DNA from 2 places in the Arthrobacter sp. NQ7 genome. Region 1 is predicted to be linked to the other one. Evidence: riboswitches for the same ligand, from Rfam matches in the RefSeq annotation. Region 1 holds a riboswitch; the other holds the start of a gene.
What was found. A riboswitch is a leader RNA that binds a small molecule or an ion and turns the genes downstream of it on or off. The one in region 1 is predicted to bind glycine.
Positions count from the first base shown of each region.

Region 1 (4,372 bases):
CAGGTTGACCACCGTGGCGGCGGCGCCCAGGCCGGCCAGGGAGAACATGCCGATGAACGGGCTGTGGCCTGCAGCGAACTGCGTCCACGGGGTGACGGCCATCAGGATGATCAGTGCGCCGACGTAGAAAAGCAGGACGCGGACCGGAATGGCGTTGATGGCCTTGGGCAGCGTGCGCTCCGGGTTCCTGGCCTCGGCGGCGGTGGTGCCCACCAGTTCGATGCCCACGAAGGCGAACACGGCGATCTGGAAGCCGGCCACAAAGCCCATGAATTCATTGGGGAAGAACCCGCCGTGGCTCCACAGGTTGGTGAAGCTGGCCGTACCGGCGTCGCTCTGGAAGCCGGTGAAGATCATGAAGAGGCCCACGATGATCAGCGCCGCGATGGCGACGATCTTGATGAGGGCGAACCAGAACTCGGTCTCGCCGAAGGCCTTGACGGTGGCGAGGTTCAGCAGCAGCAGGATGGCCACGGTGGCCAGGCCCGGAATCCACAGCGGCAGGGCCGGCCAGAGTTCCTTGGAATAGCCCGCGATGGCGATCACGTCGGCGATTCCAGTGATGACCCAGCAGAACCAGTACGTCCAGCCGGTGAAGAAACCCGCCCACGGTCCCAGGAGGTCGGCGGCGAAGTCACTGAAGGACTTGTAGTTCAGGTTGCTCAGCAGCAGTTCGCCCATGGCCCGCATGACGAAGAAGAGCATGAAGCCGATGATCATGTACACGAAGATCACGGAGGGCCCCGCAGCGGAGATGGTCTTGCCGGAGCCCATGAAGAGGCCGGTGCCAATCGCCCCGCCAATGGCGATGAGCTGGATGTGCCGGTTGGTGAGCTGCCGTTCCAGGTGCGGGGGTTCGCTGCGGACCGCCGTGGCCGCACCGGGGTTGCGTGCTGGTTCGCCGTTGAACCGTGCTGGTTCGCCGGACGTGGGGGGATGAATCGCCATGAGGAACTCCATCGGTAAAGCGGCATTTGGGTACCGCAAAGATTGGGTTCCTCCCCGCTCTGTTGTGGACCTGAGAGTTTCCGCGTGGCCTGCTCTTGGCAGGCGGCCGCTTGCACCGTCGGTGAGCCAGGGCATGCCTGGCCGCTTTCCAGAGTTGCCTGTCCGCGGCGGTACGTGGGCCTGAGAGTTTCCTGGGGAGGGTTTGCTCCTACGGCGCCTGCTGGATGTACCCGGCAGGCTCTCCCGCCGCAGGTCAAAGGCGTATTCAGTTGGATACCGCTGCCTTTTCTGGACTGCGGTCTTCGTGCGATGGGACCGGCGCCGGCAGTCGGCCGCTCCTGATACGCTGAGCCAGCCGGCGCGGCGCCAATCCCGGGGTTCAGTGTGGTGTCCGTCACGATGGAATGTCAAACTCTTTTCGACATAACCGTTGGCCGCGCTCCTTCGGCTGCGGACGGGGCCGACGCCGCGGGCGCCGACTTGCCATAATCAGCTATTCCCGATACCTTGTGAGCCGAATCACCCACATTTGAATAAGCCTTTCGAGCTGTGACGGGAGAGTTCTCCCGGCATCCACCGGGCAGGCGCCGTAGGAGCAAATCCTCCCCAGGAATCTCTCAGGCCCACGTACCGTCATGGCGAGGCGACTCTGGAAAGCAACCGGGCTTCAATCCGGTTCACCGACGGTGCAAGCGGCCGCCTGCCAAGAGCAGGCCACGCGGAATCTCTCAGGTCCAATACAGAGCGGGGAGGAACCCATCCCATGCCGTGCCACCCCAGGCCGGCCAGACCTGGAGTTCCTCTTGACGATTCAATCGCTTCCAACATCGTTTGTTGACCGCCATATCGGCGCGCGCCGCCAGGCCGACGTCGACACCATGCTCAAAGCCGTGGGCTATGACAGCGTGGACGGCCTCGTTGACGTTGCCGTCCCCGCCTCCATCCGCCAGGAATCTGCCCTCTGCCTGCAGGACGCCCTCAGCGAGGTGGAAGTCCTCGCGGAGCTGCGCCGAATCGCCGGCCGGAACAAGACCGCCGTCCAGATGATCGGCCAGGGCTACTACGACACCGTCACTCCCCCGGTGATCCGCCGCAACATCCTGGAATCCCCCGCCTGGTACACGGCCTACACGCCCTACCAGCCGGAAATCTCACAGGGCCGGCTGGAAGCGCTGCTGAACTTCCAGACCATGGTCCAGGACCTGACGGCCCTCCCCGTCGCCAACGCCTCGCTGCTGGATGAGGCCACCGCCGTGGCTGAGTCCGTGCTGCTGATGCGCCGCGCCAACAAGGACAAGAATGCCAAGGACGGCAAGACGGTGATCGACGCCGACTGCCTCCCGCAGACCATCGCCATCGTCCAGGGCCGCGCCGAGGCGCTGGGCTTCGAGGTTGAGGTGGCTGACCTGTCCCAGGGACTTCCCGAAGGTGCCATCAACGGCATCGTGCTGCAGCAGCCGGGGGTTTCCGGCCGGGTTTGGGACCAGTCCGGCGTCATCGCCGATGCCAAAGAGCGCGGCGCGCTGGTCACCGTTGCCGCCGACCTGCTGGCACTCACCCTGATCACGCCCCCGGGCGAGCAGGGCGCGGACATCGCCGTCGGCTCCACCCAGCGTTTTGGCGTGCCGTTGTTCTTTGGGGGGCCGCACGCCGCCTACATGGCCGTCCAGAAGGGGATGGAACGCACCCTGCCCGGCAGGATCGTCGGAGTCTCCAAGGACAACGCCGGCACGCCTGCCTACCGCCTGGCGCTGCAGACCCGCGAGCAGCACATCCGCCGGGAGAAGGCCACGTCCAACATCTGCACCGCGCAGGCACTCCTGGCCATCGTGTCCTCCTTCTACGCCGTCTACCACGGCCCGGACGGGCTGAAGGCGATCGCCGAGACCGTCCACCACAAAGCCAGGGTGCTGGCAACAGCGCTTACGTCCATGGGCCGGGAGCTGGTCAGCGACTCCTTCTTCGATACCCTCACGGTCCGCGTGCCGGGCAAGGCCGCCAAGGTGATCACGGCAGCCGAGGCCCGCGGCATCAACCTGCGTTTCATCGATCAGGACACCGTTGGCGTTTCCATTGATGAGACGACGACGGCGGCAACACTGTCCGCCGTCGCCGTCGCCTTTGGTGCCGGTCCGGTGGGCGACGCCGAGGGGTTCGAACTGCCCGGGGCCGTGCTCCGCACGTCCGCGTACCTGCAGCATCCGGTGTTCACCACGCACCGGTCCGAAACGCAGCTGCTGCGCTACATCCGCAAGCTCTCGGACCGGGACCTGGCGCTTGACCGCACCATGATCCCGCTGGGCTCCTGCACCATGAAGCTGAATGCCACAGCCGAAATGGAAGCCATCTCCTGGCCCGAGTTCGCCTCCATCCACCCGTTCGCCCCGGACTCCCAAACCGAGGGCTGGCGCGAACTCATCTCAGGCCTGGAAGCGGACCTCGCGGAGATCACGGGCTACGACCAGGTGTCCATCCAGCCCAACGCCGGCTCCCAGGGCGAGCTCGCCGGGCTGCTGGCGATCCGCGGCTACCACCACTCCCGCGGCGAGCAGCAGCGCAACATCTGCCTGATCCCGGCGTCCGCGCACGGCACCAACGCCGCCTCGGCCGTCCTGGCCGGCATGAAGGTCGTCGTCGTGGCCACCGCCGCGGACGGCACCATCGACCACGATGACCTGACGGCGAAGATCGAGGCCAACAAGGACGTTCTCTCGGCCATCATGATCACCTACCCCTCCACGCACGGTGTGTACGATTCCGACGTGCGCGAGGTCTGCGATGCGGTGCACGCTGCAGGTGGCCAGGTGTATGTGGACGGCGCGAACCTGAACGCGCTGGTGGGCCTGGCGCAGCCGGGTAAGTTCGGCGGCGATGTCTCGCACTTGAACCTGCACAAGACCTTCTGCATCCCGCACGGCGGCGGCGGTCCGGGCGTCGGCCCGGTCGCTGCCAAGGCGCACCTGGCACCGTTCATGCCCGGCGACGCGAACAAGGCCGCGCACGAGGCAGGCCACGGCGTGGCCATTTCGGCCTCCCGCTTCGGCTCCGCCGGGGTGCTGCCGATTTCGTGGGCCTACGTGAAGCTGATGGGCGGCGAGGGCCTGACCGAGGCCACCAAGTCCGCGCTGCTCGCCGCGAACTACGTCGCGTCCCGCCTGAACGAATACTTCCCGGTCCTGTACACCGGCGAGGGAGGCCTGGTGGCGCACGAGTGCATCCTGGACCTGCGCGAACTCACCGCCCGCACCGGCGTGACGGCCGAGGACGTGGCCAAGCGGCTGATCGACTTCGGCTTCCACGCCCCCACCCTGGCCTTCCCCGTCGCCGGGACGCTGATGGTGGAGCCCACCGAGTCCGAGGACCTCGCCGAGATCGACCGCTTCATCGAGGCGATGATCACCATCCATGCCGAGATCGAGCAGGT
Region 1 is NZ_JARFXU020000041.1:3,610-7,981, reverse strand. It holds gene cycA (D-serine/D-alanine/glycine transporter) at 1-948, opposite strand, end outside; glycine riboswitch at 998-1,106, opposite strand; glycine riboswitch at 1,107-1,204, opposite strand; glycine riboswitch at 1,492-1,591, shown strand; gene gcvP (aminomethyl-transferring glycine dehydrogenase) at 1,740-4,372, shown strand, end outside.

Region 2 (4,372 bases), on a different contig from region 1:
GCGCTGATGGCCATGCTGAACACGCTGTTCCCGAACAGCGACATGTCAAGCAGGGGGTGCTCCAGCCGGTGCTGGCGCCGGACGAATACGACGCCCATGGCCAGGCCGAAGAGGATGCTGCCCAGCCCGGCTGCGCCGGGACCCTCGGTGGCCAGCGCCTTGATGCCGTAAACCACCGGAACCATGACCAGCATGGAGAGCAGGATGCTGGGAATATCCACCTTTCCTGGTGCCGGGTCCTTCGATTCCGGAATAAGGGCCGGCCCACCCGCCAGCAGGGGAAGCATGAGGGGGACTGCCACCAGGAACACGGCACCCCACCAGAAGTGCTCCACCAGCCATCCGCCGAAGATCGGCCCCAGGGCCGCGCCGCCCGAGAATCCCGCGGCCCAGATGGCCACCGCAAGCCGGCGGCGGTTGGGCTGGGGAAAAATATTCCGGATCAGCGACAGCGTGGACGGCATCAGAATGGCGCCAAAGAATCCCAGGGCTGCGCGGCCGGCAATCAGCCACTCAGGCGTGGGGGCGAAGGCCGTTGCGGCTGAGAGGGCTGCGAAGCCCAGGCTGCCAATGATCAACAGCCTCCGCCGCCCGATCCGGTCACCCAGGCTGCCCATGGATACCAGCAGCCCGGCCAGCACCAGCGGGTAGGCGTCGACGATCCACAGCAGCTGCACGCCGGACGGATCCAGGGCGCGGGCAATGGCCGGGAGGGCAAAGGTCAGGGCCGTATTGTCCACTGCCACCAGCAGTACCGGAAACATCAGCAGCGCCAGGGCGGCCCAATCACGCCGGCCGGAGAGGGCCGGGCTGGTCTCCAACGGGGTGGGTGCGGTCGTCGTCATGAAATAACTATACCGTCCAGACGGTATAGTTTGAAAGCGCCGGCATTCCGCTTTCCTGCCGGATGCCGGGCATGATGGGAAGCATGCCCCGAAAGCCTGTAGCCCGTGACGCGGTCCTTGATGCCTTCGAGTCCCTGCTGATCGAAGTGGGGGAGCGCGCGGCCACCCTCGATGCCGTGGCGCGAAAGGCCGGCGTGTCGAAGGGCGGCCTCCTGTACCACTTTCCGAACAAGGAAGCCCTTATCGCCGTGCTGCTCGACCGGCTGGAAGGGCTGGCCAAGGCCGACGCCGATGCCATGGCCTCGGCCAGCGAGGGCGCCGCGGCATACTTCATCCGTTCTTCCGTCTGGGCCGACACTCCCCTGGACCGCGCCATCGTGGCCGCCACCAGGCTTGCCGAAGTGGCGCACGAAGAGACCCGCCGCCGTTTCGCAGCCATCCAGCAGCGCTGGCTGGACGAAATCGCGGCCGACGTGGGGCCGGGGCTGGCCAAGGCCGTGCTGTACATGGGTGACGGGCTGTATTTCAACGCCATGCTGTCCGTGGCGCCCGCGCCGGAGGGCGGAGGGGCGGCCGACGTTGAGGAACTGCTGGCCGCGCTGGAACGGCTTCGCAGGTAGGTTTCGGCATTTGCCGGGAGGGGCCGCCCCGTAGGACAATGGAGAGTTGTGAGGGCTGTCACCGGCCGTCATGAAACCCACAACTTAATAGCCTTTGATCTGCGGCGGGAGAGTTCTGCCGGAAGTACAGGCAGGCGCCGTAGGAGCAAATCCTCCCCAGGAATCTCGCAGGCCCCTGTACCGCCGCGGCGAGGCGCCTCTGGAAAGCAGCAGGCAGTCATCCTTCCCCCTGGGAGGGGCCAAAGGCTGTTGTGCTCACCGACGGTGCAAGCGGGTCCTGCCCAGGCAGGGGACGCGGAAACTCTCAGGTCCAATACAGAGCGGGGAGGAACCCGAATAGCTGTGGCGTACCCTGCGCCGCCTGAGTAAATGGAGTTCCTTGTGTCGGTTACCCCAGCCTCCACCACGTTCGTAGACCGCCATATCGGTGCGCGCCGCCAGGCCGACGTCGACACCATGCTCAAAGCCGTGGGCTACGACACGGTCGACAACCTGGTGGACACGGCGGTGCCCAAGGTCATCCGCCAGGAGACCGCCCTCCGCCTGCAGGACGCCCTCAGCGAGGTCGAAGTCCTCACCGAACTCCGTAAACTGGCGGCGAAAAACAAGACCGCCGTCCAGATGATCGGGCAGGGCTACTACGACACCGTGACTCCGCCGGTGATCCGCCGGAACATCCTGGAGTCCCCTGCCTGGTACACGGCCTACACGCCCTACCAGCCGGAAATCTCGCAGGGCCGCCTCGAGGCGCTGCTGAACTTCCAAACCATGGTGCAGGACCTTGTGGGACTGCCCATCGCCAACGCTTCCCTGCTGGATGAGGCCACCGCCGTGGCCGAGGCCGTGCTGCTGATGCGCCGCGCCAACAAGGACAAGAATGCCAAGGACGGCAAGACCGTCCTGGACAGCGACGTGCTGCCCCAGACCATCGCCATCGTCCAGGGCCGCGCCGAGGCGCTGGGCTTCGAGGTGGAGGTCGCCGACCTGTCCCAGGGACTTCCCGAGGGCGACATCAACGGCATCGTGCTGCAGCAGCCTGGCGCCTCCGGACGCGTCTGGGACCAGTCCGGCGTTATCGCCGCCGCCAAGGAGCGCGGCGCGCTGGTAACCGTTGCCGCCGACCTGCTGGCACTCACCCTGATCACGCCCCCGGGGGAGCAGGGCGCGGACATTGCCGTGGGCTCCGCCCAGCGCTTCGGTGTTCCCCTGTTCTTCGGCGGCCCGCACGCCGCCTACATGGCCGTCCGCAAGGGCTTGGAACGTTCGCTGCCCGGCCGCCTGGTGGGCGTGTCCAAGGACGACGCCGGCGTCCCCGCCTACCGCCTGGCGCTGCAGACCCGCGAGCAGCACATCCGCCGCGAAAAGGCCACGTCCAACATCTGCACCGCCCAGGCGCTCCTGGCCATCGTCGCCTCCATGTACGCGGTGTACCACGGCCCGGACGGGCTGAAGGCGATCGCCGGAACGGTGCACGGCCACGCGCGCACCCTGGCGGCCTCACTTGCCGCTGCCGGCGTCGAGGTCCTGCACCGGAGCTTCTTCGACACCCTGACCGTGCGCGTCCCCGGCCGCGCAGCAGCCCTCGTCGCCGACGCCGAGGCGCGGGGCATCAACCTGCGCCACATCGACGGCGACACGGTCGGCATCTCCCTGGATGAAACCACGACGGCGGCCGTCGTCGCCCAGGTTGCCGACATCTTCGGCGCCCAGGTCGCCGACGGGGACGGCTTTGCCCTCGAAGCCGCCGTTGAGCGTTCTTCCGACTACCTGCAGCACCCGGTGTTCAACACACACCGGTCAGAAACCCAGCTGCTGCGCTACATCCGCAAGCTCTCGGACCGGGACCTGGCGCTCGACCGCACCATGATACCGCTGGGCTCCTGCACCATGAAGCTGAACGCCACCGCCGAAATGGAAGCCATTTCCTGGCCGGAGTTCGCCTCCATCCACCCGTTCGCCCCGGACTCCCAAACCGAGGGCTGGCGCGAACTCATCTCGGGCCTGGAAGCGGACCTCGCGGAGATCACGGGCTACGACCAGGTGTCCATCCAGCCCAACGCCGGCTCCCAGGGCGAACTGGCCGGGCTGCTGGCGATCCGCGGCTACCACCACTCCCGCGGCGAGCAGCAGCGCAACATCTGCCTGATCCCGGCCTCGGCGCACGGCACCAACGCCGCCTCCGCCGTCTTGGCCGGCATGAAGGTCGTCGTCGTGGCCACCGCCGCGGACGGCACCATCGACCACGATGACCTGACGGCCAAGATCGAGGCCAACAAGGACGCCTTGTCCTGCATCATGATCACCTACCCCTCCACCCATGGGGTCTATGACGGCGATGTCCGGGACGTCTGCGACGCAGTCCACGCCGCAGGCGGCCAGGTGTACATCGACGGCGCGAACCTGAACGCCCTGGTGGGCCTGGCGCAGCCGGGCCAGTTCGGCGGCGACGTCTCGCACCTGAACCTGCACAAGACCTTCTGCATCCCGCACGGCGGCGGCGGACCCGGCGTCGGCCCGGTCGCTGCCAAGGCGCACCTGGCACCCTTCATGCCCGGCGACGCGAACAAGGCCGCGCACGAGGCAGGCCACGGTGTCGCGATCAGTGCGTCCCGTTTCGGCTCCGCCGGGGTGCTGCCGATTTCGTGGGCCTACGTGAAGCTGATGGGCGGCGAGGGCCTGACCGAGGCCACCAAGTCCGCGCTGCTCGCCGCGAACTACGTCGCCTCACGCCTGAACGAATACTTCCCCGTCCTGTACACCGGCGAGGGAGGCCTGGTGGCGCACGAGTGCATCCTGGACCTGCGCGAACTCACCGCGAAGACCGGGGTCACGGCCGAGGACGTGGCCAAGCGGCTGATCGACTTCGGCTTCCACGCCCCCACCCTGTCCTTCCCCGTCGCCGGGACC
Region 2 is NZ_JARFXU020000032.1:29,791-34,162, forward strand. It holds gene PUN71_RS21280 (MFS transporter) at 1-845, opposite strand, end outside; gene PUN71_RS21285 (TetR/AcrR family transcriptional regulator) at 929-1,465, shown strand; glycine riboswitch at 1,561-1,658, shown strand; gene gcvP (aminomethyl-transferring glycine dehydrogenase) at 1,847-4,372, shown strand, end outside.
Region 2: it holds a riboswitch for glycine, as region 1 does, so the genes downstream of both, gcvP (aminomethyl-transferring glycine dehydrogenase) here and gcvP (aminomethyl-transferring glycine dehydrogenase) in region 1, are expected to answer to the same signal.